One region of the Paenibacillus sp. N22P23 genome, then DNA from elsewhere that is predicted to be linked to it. Evidence: riboswitches for the same ligand, from Rfam matches in the RefSeq annotation. Region 1 holds a riboswitch; each other region holds the start of a gene.
The links. A riboswitch is a leader RNA that binds a small molecule or an ion and turns the genes downstream of it on or off. The one in region 1 is predicted to bind cyclic di-AMP.

Region 1 (5,988 bases):
ACCGCCACGAAGATCGATTCATGGCGCCGCCATGGACCGCGAAGCGAACCGTTGCGTTCCCACGATTCCAGACGCTCATCGACATCGTCAGCGATTTCCCGCAAAGCAAGCTCGCGCAGCGCAATCAGGTTACCTGTCTTGAAGAAGCCGCAGAGCGCGTCTTCGACGTCGTCCATTTTATAAATATGACCTTCCCGCATTCGCTGCTGCAGCGTGTCCGGCGCCACATCAATCAGCTCCACCTCTTCGGCAAGCCGCAGCATCATGTCCGGTACCGTCTCATTCACTGCGATCCCCGTAATCTGCTCCACAGCATCCTTCAAGCTTTCCAGATGGTGTACATTCATGGTAGCAATAACGGATATGCCGGCATCCAAAATCTCCTGTACATCCTCATACCGGCGCTTGTTGCGGCTGCCCGGTGCATTGATATGGGCCAGTTCATCGATCAGCACAACCTCCGGATTGCGCTTAATAATCGCATCCACATCCATCTCGGAGTGAACCTTGCCATCACTGTCAATGGACAGACGAGGCACTACCTCCAGTCGTCCGGCCTGATCCTGCGTTTCCGCACGATCATGAGTCTCCATTAGACCGACTACAACGTCGATTTCTTTGCGAAGCAAATCATTGCCCTCGCGAAGCATCATATAGGACTTGCCTGCCCCGGGTGCTGCGCCGACATAGACCTTGAATTTCCCGCGGCGAATCCGCTCGATCTTCTTCTCTACCTCTTGCGCACTTAGCCTCCGGTATGGCTCCGCTGTCATCTTCGGCGTCGCCCGTTTCGTTGGCAGCACTCGCTCTCCCTCATGCTCGGCTCTGTCCGCCATGAAGAAAACGTCGATGTTCCGCATCTGTTTCAGCACGCTGCCCGCGATTGAGCCTTGTGCGATCTCCTGTGCACGCGTCTGCTTGGAATGACCCATGACGATGCGGGTCGCATTGATCAGCATCGCGTATTTGATGAGCGCACGCGGAATCTGCCTTCTGTTATTCACTGAAATTTCTCTGAAGCCGGCATCCACCTTCTCAGTCAGCTTCAGAATGGAACGTTTGAAATCATCTCTTTCCTTCGTAGGCTCCTGGCTGGAATCGACGAAGACCACAACCTCCAGGTCGCCGCTTAGCCGCTTGGCGATTTGCTGACCGCGCCGAATATAGATCGAACCATTCCAGTGATACTGCGCCGCAACCAAAATCCGTTCCGTAGCGCCCGACGGCCCGATGAAGCCCTGCTCCTCGCGGTATTTCTCAAGCGACTCGTTCACGCCTTCGGCCATCAGTCGAAGCGCAATTTCTCTGAGCTTGCCGAGGTTCCCGCGCTTGAGCAGCCCGGGATCTTTAATATTGTTTAAACGCCCTTCATTTAGGCGTGTCAGAATCGTTTCCGGCGATGCATCGATAAGCCTTACCTCATCCGCCAATTCCAGCAGATCCGCGGACACCGTACATTCCGCTGTAATGCCTGTCAGCTTCTGTGCAAGCTCGGTTACCCCTTCGAGTTCGTATACATTCACGGTTGTGATGATACTGATACCGTGACTCAGAAGAAATTGAATGTCCTCCAGACGAGTCGGGAATTTCGCATCCGGACGGTTCTCGTGGGCCAGCCCGTCAACAAGCAGCACCTCCGGATTCCGTTCCAGAATGACATCCAAGTTAAGATCCTTCTTCTCCACGTCCCCCTTGTACCAATGAATGCTCGGGATCCGCTCCAAATCAGCAAGCTGCTCCACCGTTTCCGGCCGGCGCATCGTCGACACGGCGCAGACGACAACCTCAATGCCCTGCTGCTTCAGCGCTTGGCCTTCACGCAGCATATGATAGGTTTTGCCTGAGCCGCTCACGGCACCAACATAAATTTTAAGACGGCCGCGATGAATTTTGGAGATGGATAAGAGCAATTCTTCCGGGGTTTTGCGGCGGTAACCAGCCATGACAACTTCGCCTTCCTTTCTACACCTATAAACTTACATATTCTTCGCAAACTTATTCTTTTTTGTGTCCATTCCTAAACAGCACAAAAAAGAAGCCTGCAGGGATTGCCTCTTTAACACAGAGGAACGCCTCTCGCGGCTTCTAGGCACAAGTTATAATTAAAGTGTCTATATGCACGAACGAACAATCGTTGCCTCTCTAGTACGCTTTCGAGGTTAGCTGACGGATTCGGGCGTGAGAGTCGCCCTACTTAAAGCGTTGACCGAAACGGTCTGTTCTTCAAGATTCACCCCAGATGAGTGGTTCCCCCGATTTCTATTCAGAAATTCAGCGCTATTGCAGAAGATTAAGCATGAATCGTATGTTACGCCTGCGCATGTCTTTTGTAAAGGAAGGCCGCAAACGGTTTCGTTCTCATTTCCAGCCAACTATCGCGAATATAACGCTTACAATCGATTCGATCGCAAGCAGCCTCACTCTACCTCACTAATTTGCCGTTTCTCACAAATAAGGCGAAATAGAACGGACTGCTTCTTCTTATTTAGTTATAACCGAAGCCCATTTCAATTAACCGCAATAATAGACCGATCAAGAAACCGCAAACGGCACCATTGACCCGAATCCATTGCAGGTCCTGACCCACTTTATCTTCTATTAACTCCACCAGCTGATCATTGTCGAGTCGATCGAGGTTCTCCTTCACGAATGAACCGATCTTCGTATGATTGCGTTCAATGAGTCCGGCAACCTGCCCTTTCAGCCACTGCTCGGCATCTTCGACTAATCCGTGGTTCTCCTCCAAGCGATCAAGCAGGCTCTCCAGCATCGGCCAAACCTTGGCAGCGAAATCCTCCGAATGGAGGAACGTTATTCCCTTCTCGCGCAGCGATTCGAACAATCGCGTCATCTCGCCATCCAGATCGAATGAAGCGAGCAGCTCATCGCGCAGCGCATTCAGCTGTCCGGTTTCGGACAAACGCGAAATCAACATCTCCAGCCCTTGATGCAGATGCTTCATAATAACAGCACGCCGATCTGTGCCTTGAACTTTGAGCTCATGAATCTTCGTTAGGATAAAAGATTGCAGCATCGTGCCCAGTTTATCCTCATCCAGATAGCCGATGAACGCATTGACCGCAAACTGCATCAGACCGCCCAGATTCAGCCCTTTCACGAGCTGCATCGCCGCATTGCCCAGCTCGCGGCGCATCCCCTCCGTGCTTGCCCATTCTTCCGCACGCTCCAGCAGCAAATCGAGCAGACGCTCGTCTACGCCATTCTCCACGGCATTTCGCAAGAAGCCGCGAAGCGCCGCTTCCAGATCAATTCGCTCCACCGCGGTGCGAATTTCCCCCGAGAGAATTGGAACAAGCTTCTCCAGCTCTATCGTACGCAGCGCTCCCTCGAGCAGATGAGGCAAGCGCTCGCTGTGTATCGCTGAATGAGCCGCCTGGCGTAGAGCCGGCAGCAGCTGCTTCGCGAGCTCGATCTGCCGCAGCTTCTCGATCATGCTCTCTTTGGCAAGCAGCCGATCCTCCAGCACCCTCACGATGCCATCCGACATCTTCTTGCGATTGCGCGGCAGCAGCGCCGTGTGCGGAATCGGAATTCTCAGCGGGTGGCGAAATAGCGCCGTAACGGCAAACCAGTCCGCAAGCCCCCCGATGACGCCGGCCTCGAAGCCGACATGCAGCAAGCTAAGCCCCTTGCCGCTGAAAGGTAACGTTGCTGCGAAACCTGCAGCCATGATACCCAGCGATATATTTGCAATATGTTTATTTTTCTTAGATTCGTTCGCCATGTTCTTCCTCCTACTAGTGCTTCTTTACACCATACCACTTCATACGAATCAGTTGCAAAAACAGCCCTAAAAACAACAAAAAAGAGACAAGACCCGAGGTCTGTCTCTCCTCCGCCAAAGCCGCTCCTGCACTCGCTTAGCTCTTCCAGCGCTCCAGCTTATGGATGCCGCGCGTAAAGAACCCCGTCGTAAACTTCGGAAAGCCCATGCTCGCGAGCTTCCCCTTCACATGCTCCTTCATGCCGTTCGCCGTTAGATCAGGTAAAGTGAATTGGCCGTCTACATAACAATGGATGCAATACTTTAGGCTCTTCGCTCCACTGGCCTCCGTACCGTTCTTATCGCCTTTGGCAATGGGCATGCCGCAGCTTTGACAGTTCTTGTAGCTGACACTCACGTTCAGACACTCCCCGAGGGTAATTTTGGATTCATTATATGCTTTTTGCGAAAGCTTGTACATGAAGGACATCGAAATTAAGGTTGAAAAATAAATCGGTCTCCTCTACAATAAGGTAAGGAGATGAAAGTTAAAGCACTTTAACTTTCGAAGAAGCAGTTTACTGCTCCAATTCGCTCCTATATTTTTTTCGGTAAAAGTTTAACCGCTTTAACTTTACTTATGGCAAGAAGAGAATACAAGAGATTGAAGCGAGATAGAGTAGGAGTGACATTAATGACTTATTATTTAGGCATAGACGGCGGCGGCACCAAAACGCACGCCTTGCTCACCGACGAACACGGCAACGTGCTTGGCAAAGGTCTAAGCGGAAACGGCAATCATCAGCTGGATGCTGAAGGCGCCGCTCGCCACTTGGCGGAAGCCGTTTCCGATGCACTCACACAGGCAGGCGTCAAACATGAAGATGTACAGCATGCTTATTTTGGCCTTGCAGGTGCTGATCGTGAAGCCGATTATCGTATTCTGCATCCTATCGTGAGCGCGATCGGCCTGCCCCGCTATTCGATCACTTGCGATACGATGATTGGCCTGCGTGCGGGCACGGACCGCTCCTATGGCATCTCCGTCATTTGCGGTACCGGCACCAACTGCGCCGGTCGCAATAAGGAAGGCGTCCATATCCAATGCGGCGGCTTCGAATATATGCATGGCGATTTCGGTGGAGGCGCATCCTTGAACATTGAGGCATTCCGCACCGTTATCCGCGCCTGGGATGGCCGCGAGAAGCCAACTGCTTTGACGGGCTTGGTGCTCGCTTATCTGGGATACAGCGATGTCGAAACGATGCTGAACGATTTCCTTGATCATGAGAAGAAAGTGCCGGTCGATGTAACGAAGCTGCTATTTGAAGCAGCGGCGCTTGGTGATGAAGCGGCAATCGCTATCCTTCAACATCAAGGGACAGAGCTTGGCAAGTCTGTAGTTGCTGTTGCACGGCGTCTAGGGATGACCGGCGAAACCTTCGATGTCGTGCTTGCAGGCAGTCTGCTGACACGCGGCGACCGCGGTTGGATTCGCGGTCCGATTGAAGAGTTTGTTGCAGCCGTGGCACCATCGGCCACGCTCGTCACCTTGACGGTGGACCCGGTCTTTGGCGCTGTCTGGTCTGCGATGGAAGCAGATGGCTTAACAATAGAGCAGGATGTTTATGACTGCATGCGGGCACTTGGCGAATTCGATGAAATCAACCTATAACGAACGACTTACTAATTAGATGGGATGTGACTAGAATGGCAGACGGATTGAAAGTTGTAGTTATTGGGGGAGGTTCCTCCTATACTCCTGAGCTGGTAGAAGGATTTATTCGATTTCATCATGAGCTTCCGGTACGAGAACTGTGGCTCGTCGATATTGAGGCAGGACTTCATAAGCTAAACATTGTCGGTAATTTAGCAAAACGCATGGTAGAACGCTCCGGCCTTCCAATCGAGGTGCATCTGACGACAGACCGCCGCACAGCGATCAAAGGCGCTGATTTCATCAGCACGCAGATGCGTGTCGGCATGCTCGAAGCGCGCGGCAAAGACGAGTCCATTCCGCTCAAATACGGCGTCATCGGTCAGGAAACAACCGGTCCTGGCGGCATGATGAAAGCACTGCGGACCATTCCGGTACTGCTGGACATCTGCCGGGATATCGAAGAACTGGCACCTAACGCTTGGCTGCTCAACTTTACGAACCCGGCGGGTATCGTAACCGAGGCCATTCACACCCATTCCAACGTACGCAGCGTCGGCCTGTGCAATGCACCGATCGGTTTGACCAAATGGCTTACTACGACCTA
Region 2 (5,988 bases), on a different contig from region 1:
TGAACGCAACCTCCCCTATTCTGCTAAGAAAAACTGCATAATTTTATCATTCAAGCCCGGCAGCCCTTCATGGCCAAAGTCCGGGAAAATTTCTAGACGTTTCTTCGATGTAATCTTGTTATAGGCTGCAAACTGTGTGGACGGCGGGCATATCGTATCCATTAATCCCACGCCCATCAGAACCTCACCTTGAATCCGATTAGCCAAATGCTGAATGTCTATGTAACCCAGTTTCGTAAAAATTTCATCCTCACGCACATGCTGCGGATCGAAATGACGGAAGTACGTACGCAGCTCATGGTAGGCGTCCTTGGCCAGATCCATTTCCCATACGCGTCTATAGTCGCTGAGGAACGGGAATACAGGCGCAAGCTTGGATACTCTTGGCTCAAGCGCCGCGCATGCAATCGTTAAGGCGCCGCCTTGCGAGCCGCCCATAGCATAGACTCGGCTTGGATCCACCTCAGGCATGTCCAAGGCGATGCCTGCAAGCTGAGCCGTGTCGAGGAAGATGTGGCGGAACAGCAGTTGATCCGGTTCATCGTCAAGACCACGGATGATGTGACCTTGATGGGTATTGCCTTTCACACTCCCTGAGTCTTCGGATTTGCCGCCTTGACCGCGGCAATCCATGGCGAACACGGAATAACCAAGCGATACATAAGCAAGTCGCTCCGTCCAATCGCCGGCATGGCCGGTATAACCGTGAAATTGAACAACTGCTGGGTGTGGCGCAGTCGCGTTCCGAGGACGCGCATATTGCGCATGAACACGCGCACCTTTGACGCCGGTAAAGTATAAATCGAAGCATTCCGCCTGTGGCGTTTGGAAAGCGCTAGGAATAAGTTCTACGGCAGCATCTGTCTGGCGCATTTCCGCTAACGCGCGCTCCCAGTATGCATCGAAGTCTGCAGGTTTTGGATTGATTCCTGAATACGTTTTCAATTCATGTAGCGGCATATCAATGGCTGGCATGTTCTATCCCCTTTTCAACTTATTCCCTTACATGTTACGTGTTTGAGACTAACGGTGTAAAGAGGGATCTTTCATGCATGATCAAAGGATGGCAGGGCAAAATGAGAGCGACCGGTTTATGAACGGCTATTCAAGTACATTTTCGCAAGGAGCGGAGGGACGAAGAACATGTTCGGGATGCCTGTAACAAAACGGGTGTTAGTGCTGCTGCTTGCCTGGACCGCATTATTAGGCTCCTCGTCGCAAATGCATGCTGACGATGCCACCTCCTCAGCTGACGGCCTGCCGCATGCCAGTGACTCAAGTCGTCATCTACAGCCTGCAGTCAACCCAGAAGGGCACGGGATTAATACCACTGCCAAGCACGCGGACTCCGTGGCCTTCAACAGTGAGCAGAAACGCAGGAAGAAGAAACGCAGTGCGATGTCATGGGTAACGCTGCAGAAGCAGTTTCCCGGTTCTTTCGTTGTTTGGGGACCACGCGGTGTACGAAGAGTGGCGCTAACCTTCGATGACGTGCCAGATCCGCGCTACACGCCTCAGGTGTTGGAGATTCTCGCTCGTTATAAAGTAAGAGCCACCTTCTTTGTTGTCGGCAACCGAGCAGCCAAACACCCAGCCCTTGTAAGGCGCATGCGTAAAGAAGGCCATATCATCGGCAATCATTCGTATGATCATGCGGTATTCTCACGTATTTCCCGTTATGCCTTCGAGCAGCAAATTTGGCAAACCGATTGGATACTGCGCCCTCTTGCCGGATACAGCCCCAAATTCATACGACCGCCTTACGGTGAAATCACCCCTCAGCAAGTCGATTGGCTGAGGCAGCGAGGCTATATTGTCGTCAATTGGGATGTGGATTCCGTCGATTGGAAAAGTCTAGACAGCAATAGCATTCTCATCAATATCAAACGAACACTGCAGCCCGGTTCGATTATCTTGCAGCATGCCGGCGGAGGCGAAGGTCAGGATTTATCAGGGACAATCGCTGCCCTGCCACGGCTGATTCGACTGCTGCGCAGCAAAGGCTATCAGATTGTAACGCTGCCTGAGCTCCTGAATAAACCTGAGGCTCGCGGTACACGGACAAAGTAAAAACAAAACGGCAGCCCGCCGGGCTGCCGTTTGCATTTGTAACTATTATTCTAGAACGAATACTTTCACGTATTGGAAGCCAAACATGCTGGCTTGCTCTTGTGATTGCGGTACGAAAATATCGATACGATCGCCTTTGATGGCACTGCCTGCATCTGCTGCAATAGCCATCATGCCGCCAGCCGGAAGTCCGCCATGGTCATAGCCTGTAACATAGACCTTGCTGCCAAGCGGGATAACGTTCGGGTCAACTGCAATTGTTCCAAGCTTAAGCGGATTACCGAAGTAGTCTACAGCACCCCATGAGCCGTTCTCAGAAGCGGCTGCTGTATAAGCACTTGCTTTTGCTTGAACAACTTCCGAATAGTTATAATTGCTGCTGCCGATTGTGATGATTTCTTCTTCTCTGTCCACAGAGGTCATTTTCATCGCTTTGCCTACTGCAGCTTTAGACGCTGCTTTTACAGCTTTCGGCGCGGCCTTAGCTTTCGCTTTCGGGGCTGCTTTTGCTTCTGCCTTAGGAGCAGCTTTTGCCTTAGTTGCGGCTTTCGCTTCCGCCTTAGGTGCCGCCTTAGGTGCCGCCTTGGCAGTCGTTGTCTTCTTTACAGCTTTCGAAGCTGGGATAACGATGCTAAGCCCTTCATAGATGTTTTGTGGATCGATCATGGGATTAGCTTTCAGCATCTGCTGAAGTGAAATGCCGAATTGCTTGGAAAGCTCCCAGAACGTGTCGCCATCTTTCGCGCTGTAGGTCGATGCTGCGCTTGCCGTGTGTGTAAGAACAGCAAAGCTAAGCGCTGCAATTATCGCGCTCTTCTTCCATACCTGTTTCATCAAGTTGTATTGCCTCCTTTTGATTTACGGATATCATCCACAAGTGTGCGGATTTATTCCGTCATCGCGATGAAGGACACACAGCTTAATAGCGTGTCATAATCTTCCTTATCGCATGCGGCCTGCGAGGTTAGTTGTCGGATTCGGATTGAGGAGTTCAACCCTACGCTTCGTGAACTAAGCGATTCACCCCAGCGCCAAATGCGCGTTCAGCACTGCATTCCACTTAGGCGGAATGTCAGGCCGGAGGGCAGTGATGCCACTCCCTAAAAGATCCCCCGTACGTTAAGTTTCGGCTCGCGTAATAGAATACCATATCCGGCAAGGCGAATCCTACCGGTAAATACAGGAACAGCCCTCAAAATGACCAATAATTATCCATTTCGCGGAAGAAAGATGCTTACGGTAGTCCCTTTCTCAGGGATGCTCGTAATGTCCATTCGTCCATGGTGGCCTTCGATAATTCGATAACAAATCATAAGTCCAAGACCCGTTCCGCTGTCTTTCGTGGTGAAGAATGGCCCGCCCAGTTTAGGCAGCTGATCCTGCGGAATACCGATCCCCTGATCAATGATTTCGACAATCAGCTCGCTTTGCTGCTGCGCCTTCAAGTCGATCGTAATCATGCCCCCGCTTGGCATAGCCTCGATCGCATTCTTGAGCACATTGACGAACACCTGCTTCAGCTGGTTCTCATCACAGAGCAGCTCCGCTGCAGTCGTATCCGTACGCGAGACGATCTGTACATCGCGCAGAATCGCCTGCGTTTCTAGAAGCGTCAATACGCTTTGAATGATTTTGACCAAGTCATGTTTACGGAACTGATTCGCCTGCGGTTTGGCAAGCGCCATAAACTCCTGCACGATCGAATTAATCCGGTCCAGTTCGACAAGCATAATATCAAAGTATTCATGATACTGGTCAATCTTCGTCTTCAGAAATTTAGAGAAGCCGATCAGCGACGTAAGCGGATTTCGAATTTCGTGTGCGATGCCTGCTGCCATTTGGCCGGCGACAGACAGCTTCTCCGACTGAATCAGCGCTTCCTCTTCCTTCTTTCGCTCACGAATATCGCGAAACACGCTTTGCACGACGGTGCCCCTATTCAAGTAATTGCGAATTCGCGTGCTGGACACCTCGACGTCGATGATCTCGCCGCCTTCTGCAATCAGCTTGCAGTCTAGAAATTCATTGGGCTCATCCGTCTGCATAATCGCTTGAATTCGTGCTGCGGATCGCTCCCAATAATCCGGATGTATGTAACGAAAGCTTCTTTGGCCTGTAATCAAGTCGCTTTCTGAAATGTTCAATAGCTTAAGGCCAGCTTGGTTGGCAAACAAAATATCGTTGCCGTCATGCACAAAAATCGGTTCCGGCAAATATTTGATCAAACGTTGGTAATTGTGCATATCAGACCTGGAATCTACATCGTCAACACCATGATTCATCTTTCCGAGCTTCCTCTTCACGTTCACAGCAAGCGACTTGTTACAATAAACGGCTTTACGCCTCATGTTTCAAACCCTCCGGGTGATGAAGTCTACATTAGGATTTCGCCTCTTATTCTTACAAACCCTGCACGTGAGAAAGTTTTAATGTTGTTTCAAACCGCGAATCATCGTTAGAATGCCTTGCTTGAATATAGGCATCGTCCGCTCAAGCAGCTCATCCGTTGGTTCCGCATGTCCACTGTAAGTGCTGATGAAGCCTTGCAGGTAATAAAACAAGATCCGGCCATTGTTCAATGCAGCCTCTTGTCTCGGTTCCACTGACCCTTCAGAGACGGCAATAAAGAGCACCTGCATAATGTGAGCGAACAGTCTGTTGCGGATAACGTTGACTTCGAGCTCTGGCTGAGGATCATCTACTCGTACCGAGGCGGACATAAACAAGACCGTTTGCAAACTGCCGCTCGTCAGGCTGAATCGAACATATTCGCTGCATACGTCGAGCAGTTTATCCAAGGCTGCCGAATCCGGTTTACCGACTATTAAGTCTAACAGCTTCTGTTCCAGCGTGAGCAGCGAAGGAATCGCAATCTGCTGAAGCAGCTCTTCTTTATTTTTGAAATATAAATAAATGGCGGTATGCGAGCAGCCTGCTGCTTTGGCAATTTCGCGCATCGTCACAGATGAGTAACCCTTCTCTGCGAATAAAGCTGCTGCTGCGGCACGAATCGCTGCTTTCATCTCTTCCGTTAATTGTTTTCTTCTTGTGGTCATAGGACAGCACACCTCATGTTTAGACTCAAGTAATTTGGTAACCATCGGTCACAGAATAACCGACGGTTACAGAATCGTCAACTAGAATGCAAAAAAAGAGCAGCCGATGCTCGGCCGCTCTTATCTTAATTATAAAATATTAGGACGTGAATTCTTGTACCCACTCGCCGTTGTAATAAGCAACGCCGATTTTGTTGAAGTTTTTGCTCAAAATGTTCGCTTTATGGCCCGGGCTGTTCATCCATGCCTGCATCACTTCTGCCGGCGTACGTTGACCCTTCGCGATATTCTCACCTGCATAAGAGTAAGAAACGCCATAAGCACGCATCATATCAAACGGCGAACCGTAAGTTGGCGAATTATGATCAAAGTAATTGTTCGTATACATATCCTTAGCCTTATCCAAAGCGACTTTCGTCAAGAGCGTATCGGATTTCAGTGTACCAAGACCTGCGTTGGCACGTTCTTTGTTAACCAGCGTAACGACTTGAGCGGCAAATGTGCTCTTGTCTGTTGTGCTTGTCCCTGTATTCGTGTTCGACGATCCGTTGTTCGAAGTCCCTGTCGTGCTGCTTACGGGAACCTTAACCGTCATGCCCGGCCAGATGATATTCGGGTTAGCGATGGTTGGATTAGCTGCAATTAGTTTGCTTAGGCTGATCCCGTATTTCGTTGCGATTTTGTACATCGTGTCGCTGCTCGTAACCTTATACGTGACGGAACTGTTCACTGTGGCTGCTTCTGCCTTCTGCAGGGCTGCTCCTCCTCCAACCGCGATCAAACCGGCTGCGAGTACGCTAGCTACACCTATACGAAATGGTTGCATCTTCATGAATATTTCCTCCTTGTTATGGTTATCGTG
Region 3 (5,988 bases), on a different contig from region 1:
TGCAACCGTTGAATATTACAGCGGCGCAAGCCTTGAGGGAGTCGGGCATTTGCCGTTAACAGACAGCGACACGGTGACGGTGCTTGTATCCGGTAACGAAACGACCTATCAAGACAATGTAACTAGCGACTATCATGCCTATGATACCGTATCCGATACAACAGGCGGTTCTGCTATTCCGGCGATTGCATCCGAGCAAATCGGCTCAGGTCGAATTGTCGTGTCGGGTATGAATTTCATTAACGATAAACAATTGGATGAGACCTACAACGCCAAAGGCAATGATGAACTGGGCATTAACCTGTTCAATTGGCTGGCAGGACATGAAGCAGTAGTAAGCTCTATTGCGGATGCCAAGGCGCATGCGGACGACACTTCCGTTGTCGTGGAAGGTACGGTTACGACTGGCGCTGGCGTATTCTTCGATGCCTTCTATCTCCAGGATGCAACTGGCGGTATCATGGCTTTCCAGGAAGTGCCGGCTGACAGTCTGGAAGCAGGCGATCGTGTTCGCGTTTATGGCAAGCTGCAAACGTTCGAGCAGAACCGTGAACTTATTTTTGATACATTTGCCGGTGACGTCATCAAGATCGGTCATGTGAACCCAATCGAACCTGAATTGATTTCTACACACGACGCAGCGCAGGAGGCCGCCCAGGGCCAGCTCGTAAAGGTAAAAGGGACAGTTGTTTCCAAATACGACGACAACTCGTATGTGATCAATGATGGAACAGGTCCTGTGCTCGTATTTACAGACGGCTACATCGCGCTGCAGAACGACGTTCCCGTTCCGCAGATGGTGGCGGGCGATACGTACGAAGCGGTTGGTGTTGCAGGTAAGTATTCGGAAGGTGTGCGGATCAGGGTGCGCGATACCCGTGAGCTGTCTGCTACTTCCGGTAATCCAAGCACGCCAACGCCACCGAGTTATCCGGGTGACACGGACAATTCATCCGGCAAACCTGTTGTAACAACGGATGAAGCTGGCAATAAGATCGCAGATCTGAAGGTCGAGAAACCGTTGAAGCCATCAGCAGACGGATCAGTAATCGTCGATGCAACGACTACTGAGAAAGTGGATGAAATCCAAGTTTCTCTAAACGCTGATGTTGTTCGTCAATTACTGGCGGATTCGTCAAGTACAGCTTTGACAGTGAAGACTTCGCTCGGCGAGTACGCGCTGCCGATTGATGAACTCAGTAAGCTGCTCAATGACCGTAAAGATGCAGCTATTGAATTGACGATAGCCGTGAATAAAGAAGCAGAGCGGACGGCTGATGAACAGGGTCATGAGGTTCTCGCTGCCCTTGAATTCACGATAACGGCTACTGAGGCAGGCGGTAAGCAGCAAGTACTGTCTACATTTACGCAGTATGTAGCGAGAACGATAGTGCTTGATACTGCAGCCGATAGCAGCAAACTTGCTGTTGTCAGAGAAGTTAAAGGAGCTGACGGTAAAACGTCGTACGAGCCTGTACCGTTTACCACAGATGGGAAAGTGATCCATATCTACAGTCTTTCCAACAGCACCTACCTCGTTCTAAACAGCGAGCATACGTTTAAGGATATTGCAACGCACTGGGCGCGTGCTGATATCGAAGCGGCAGCAGGCAAGATGATTATTGCAGGCTTCAATGCAGACGAATTTAAACCGAACGAACAGGTGACCCGCTCGGAGTTTGCGCTCATGATGGCGAAAGCGCTTGGCATGAAAACACAAGGAGCAGCATCGACTTCGTTGTTCCACGATGTCAGTACGAATGCTTGGTACGCAGCTGCCGTTCAATCGTTAGTGGGCTATGGCATCGTGAAAGGTGACGCCGCAGGCAATTTCAACCCGTCAGCAACGATTACACGGGAAGAGATGGCGGTAATCCTGTTCAGAGCGATGGGGCTGGCAGGATATCACTTTAACGAAGCGACTGCGGGGTCCGGCTTCAGCGACGTGAGCAGTATTCACAGCTGGGCGCTGGATGCCGTAACGAAATTGGAGCAAGCCAAGCTGATCAAAGGAGCTTCGGGCAAATTTAACGCGAGCTCGATGACGACCCGTGCAGAGAGCGCGGCTCTGATTACACGTATGTTGGAGGCAGTTAGCTTTACGAAGTAAGGTTTACAAAAACAAAATAATAGGAATAAACAAGGAGCTAAGCGACATGATGAATGTGCTTAGCTCCTTTGCTATTCACAGAAAGGTTTGGAAGCAAACCTATGAAAACCCAATTGAAAAGAATGAGTGCTCAGGATGAAAGCGCAATTATGCGCTCAATTCGATAGAATTGGCGTAATTAGCACTTAAATCAGATTTTACATTCTCTTCTCGCAGGAATAAGATTTGATTCAACAACTTCAAATCTTGCTTTACACGCTGAGTCCTCGCAAGAGGAACGGGGGAACCAATTGGAAGCCGACTTCGATCAGAACGGTTTCTTGGGGTGAATCCATAACAGGTGTTAATTGTTAAGGTAGGGTACTCTCAAGCCCGAATCCGACAGCTAACCTCGTAAGCGTATGAGAGAGAACCCATTCAATCGAGCTTGCGCAGCTTGTTTCTTTACGCTGTGATGAGGCCCGGGAGTAGAGTTTCTCTGCTTCCCGGGCCTCTTTGTGCTGTCTACCGTCTACTATCAACCAACGATCAGGAGAGTGAGTATTGTGAAAGATTGCAAGATTAATGCGATTGAGCTGTTTCAATTTGATGGTGAGCTCACAGATGAACGGCTGCCTGGACATAGTGAAGACTGCATTTGCGGTTTACTCGCCATCACTACGAATGACGGAGGCTGCAGCCTCATTGAATTCCAGATGCACGGCTGTAACCTGAAGGGCGACATTGTGCAGTGGACGGCCATTTACCAGCGAATAAAAGGACTGACAATTGAGGAAGGTCTGGATTATATCCATCAGAAGCAAGAAGCATGGGGAACGGAACGCACACATGTAATGGAATCCGCATTAACGAGCTTGGCTGAGCAGCTGGATCATACAGCTAAAGGAAACAAAGGCCAAAGCTGCGCAGTATGGAATCGCACGTATTTATTCGACCACTCGCAGGCTTACGTCTCGTTCTAAACGTCGATAACGACCGATTTTTATACTTTTTTTACACCTGACAGGAGGTTTCTTTACCCCCTTTTTACGGCAACCCGTATTAAGATTTCCTTATACCGAAGAGGGGGAACTGATAAGCAGCATACTAAACTTTAAGCACACTGAAAGACAAGTATAGTTTCCATCCGGCAGGGGAAAATATTCTCAATTCACGGCATGCAGCTATGGGAGGTAGTAAGGGGTTATGATCAATGATTTTACAATGGTGATATTGTTTGTTGCTGCATTCGCTATATTCTGGGGATTCCTTAAATTCTGTGAGAAAGCCTAGGGAGGTAACGCTATGATAATCGTCGGTATTATTGCAGGTATTCTCATTTTGTATCTAGGCTTTGTATTAGTAAAACCAGAAAAATTCTAAATGGCCAGGGCGGAGGATTCATGACATGAGTATGGGGTTCGTACAGGTAGCCATTACGCTGATCATCATTATGTTGTTGGTTAAGCCGGTAGGCATTTATCTTGTAAAAGTGTTTCAGCATGAGAAAACAGGATTGGATCGTGTGTTTGGTCCGTTCGAACGCATGCTGTATCGGTTAATGGGAGTGCGCGAGGATGAAGCAATGGGATGGAAAAAGTATGTAGCAGCCGTCCTGCTTAGCAACTTCGTTATGATGCTCCTGCTGTATCTTGTCCTGCGGTTTCAGAGCTTTCTGCCGCTTAATCCGGATGGGATCGGCAATATGCCTGCGGGGCAGGCATTTAATACAGCTGTATCGTTTATTACGAATACAAACTGGCAGTCTTACTCAGGGGAGAATGGACTTTCCTATTTGTCTCAATTGCTTGCAATTACGTTTCCGATGTTCACGTCGGCAGCAACCGGCTTCGCAATAGCGATCGCGTTCATTCGTGGACTCGTCGGCCGTCAGGATAACCTGGGTAACTTCTATGTGGATATGGTTCGCGGGATTACGCGTGTATTTCTGCCGCTTAGCTTCCTAGTCGCATTATTTCTAGTATTCCAAGGCGTTCCGCAAACATTCCAAGGTGCTGTAAATGCGACCACGCTTGAAGGAGCACAGCAGACGATAACCAGAGGCCTGGTTGCAACGCTTGAATCGATCAAACATATCGGTACGAACGGTGGGGGATGGTTCGGTACAAACTCGGCGCATCCGTTCGAGAATCCAACGCCGCTTACCAATATGGTGCAAATTATTTGCATGATGCTGCTTCCAACGGCGCTTGTGTATGCTTTCGGTCTGATGATTAAGAACAAGAAGCAGGGCTGGGCCATATTTGGGGCTATGGGACTCATCTTCTTGGTTATGCTTACAGTCGTATTTGTATCGGAATACAAAGGCGTTCCCGCTCTTGATGCCGCAGGCTATCACGGAAATATGGAGGGCAAGGAAGTCAGGTTTGGCGAATCGCAGTCCGCCTTGTTTACAGCGGTGACAACGGCAGCAACGACGGGTTCTGTGAACAATATGCACGAATCATTAACACCGATGGGCGGGTTCGTTGCGCTAGCCGAAATGATGCTGAATAACGTATTTGGCGGGAAAGGTGTCGGGCTCCTCAATGGGTTATTGTATCTCATCTTATCCGTATTTATTTGCGGTCTGATGGTTGGACGTACGCCGGAATTCCTCGGTAAGAAGATTGAAGGCAAGGAAGTGAAGCTGGCTGCGATCGCGCTGCTTATCCATCCTTTAATCATTCTTGCTCCAACAGCACTTGCTCTGGCTACACCGACAGCCGTCGCGTCCATAGCGAATGCTGGTACACATGGGCTATCTGAAGTGCTTTATGCCTTTACATCCGGCGCGGCAAACAATGGTTCCGCATTTGGCGGTCTGACCGCGAATACCGACTTCTATAATGTAGGGATTGGTTTGGTGATGTTGTTTGGCCGTTATATTTCAATCATTGCCATGCTTGCGATTGCCGGATCTCTTGCGGTTAAACGAGTTGTACCGGTAACGACGGGGACGCTGCGCACGAATACACCATTGTTCACGGGGATTCTCATCATGATCATTCTCGTGATCGGAGCGCTTACGTTCTTCCCTGGACTTGCACTGGGGCCAATTGCTGAACATCTGGCCATGCCGCAATAAACTTAAGGAGAGATCATAATGGCTGCTGCACGCAGAAAAACGATAACGAAGGAAATTGCACTACAAGCCATGATCGGCGCTGTTAAGAAATTGAACCCTGCGGTCATGATCAAGAACCCGGTCATGTTTATCGTGGAAGTAGGCACGGTAATCACATTGCTGCTATCCATACAGCCAGATCTGTTTGGTACGGATACTGTGGGCCGAGGCTACAATGTGACCGTGTTTTTCATTCTGCTCTTCACCGTATTGTTCGGTAATTTCGCTGAAGCACTCGCGGAAGGCCGAGGCAAGGCACAGGCGGATACCCTTCGGAAAACAAAATCCGAAACGATGGCGAAGCTTGTTCAGCGGGATGGATCCTTTAAGCAGGTGCCTTCCACGCAGTTGAAGAAAGGCGACATTGTCCGCGTGGAAGCCGGCGAGCTGATTCCGACAGACGGTGAAATTATTGAAGGTCTGGCATCCATCGATGAGTCAGCAATTACAGGTGAATCTGCACCAGTAATCAAGGAAGCCGGCGGCGATTTCTCCTCGGTTACAGGGGGAACGCGAGTTGCTTCAGACTATATTATTGTGAAGGTCATGACAGATCCGGGTGAATCTTTCCTGGATCGCATGATATCACTCGTAGAAGGCGCCAAACGGCAAAAAACACCGAACGAGCTGGCGTTAACGACGCTGCTTGCCGTGTTAACGATCATTTTCCTAATTGTCATCATCACCATGGTTCCAATGGCGGCTTATCTCAATGTCAATCTAGATATCGCCACACTCATCGCCCTACTTGTCTGTTTAATTCCGACGACCA

Region 2: linked by a shared signal. The riboswitch ahead of AC506A_RS12030 (3D domain-containing protein) and the one ahead of AC506A_RS22755 (histidine kinase) in region 1 are both predicted to bind cyclic di-AMP.
Region 3: linked by a shared signal. The riboswitch ahead of AC506A_RS30205 (hypothetical protein) and the one ahead of AC506A_RS22755 (histidine kinase) in region 1 are both predicted to bind cyclic di-AMP.

What each region holds. Positions count from the first base shown of each region.
Region 1 is NZ_JBXENT010000006.1:195,095-201,082, reverse strand. It holds gene AC506A_RS22755 (histidine kinase) at 1-1,943, opposite strand, end outside; cyclic di-AMP (ydaO/yuaA leader) riboswitch at 2,134-2,287, opposite strand; gene AC506A_RS22750 (DUF445 domain-containing protein) at 2,486-3,745, opposite strand; gene AC506A_RS22745 (zinc ribbon domain-containing protein) at 3,882-4,142, opposite strand; gene AC506A_RS22740 (N-acetylglucosamine kinase) at 4,419-5,399, shown strand; gene AC506A_RS22735 (6-phospho-beta-glucosidase) at 5,435-5,988, shown strand, end outside.
Region 2 is NZ_JBXENT010000002.1:267,299-273,286, forward strand. It holds gene AC506A_RS12015 (SGNH/GDSL hydrolase family protein) at 1-1, opposite strand, end outside; gene AC506A_RS12020 (alpha/beta fold hydrolase) at 16-975, opposite strand; gene AC506A_RS12025 (polysaccharide deacetylase family protein) at 1,144-2,070, shown strand; gene AC506A_RS12030 (3D domain-containing protein) at 2,116-2,904, opposite strand; cyclic di-AMP (ydaO/yuaA leader) riboswitch at 3,008-3,212, opposite strand; gene AC506A_RS12035 (ATP-binding protein) at 3,279-4,418, opposite strand; gene AC506A_RS12040 (TetR/AcrR family transcriptional regulator) at 4,497-5,126, opposite strand; gene AC506A_RS12045 (CAP domain-containing protein) at 5,266-5,958, opposite strand.
Region 3 is NZ_JBXENT010000017.1:31,675-37,662, reverse strand. It holds gene AC506A_RS30210 (DUF4350 domain-containing protein) at 1-2,110, shown strand, start outside; cyclic di-AMP (ydaO/yuaA leader) riboswitch at 2,357-2,525, shown strand; gene AC506A_RS30205 (hypothetical protein) at 2,656-3,072, shown strand; gene AC506A_RS30200 (potassium-transporting ATPase subunit F) at 3,395-3,472, shown strand; gene kdpA (potassium-transporting ATPase subunit KdpA) at 3,504-5,177, shown strand; gene kdpB (potassium-transporting ATPase subunit KdpB) at 5,196-5,988, shown strand, end outside.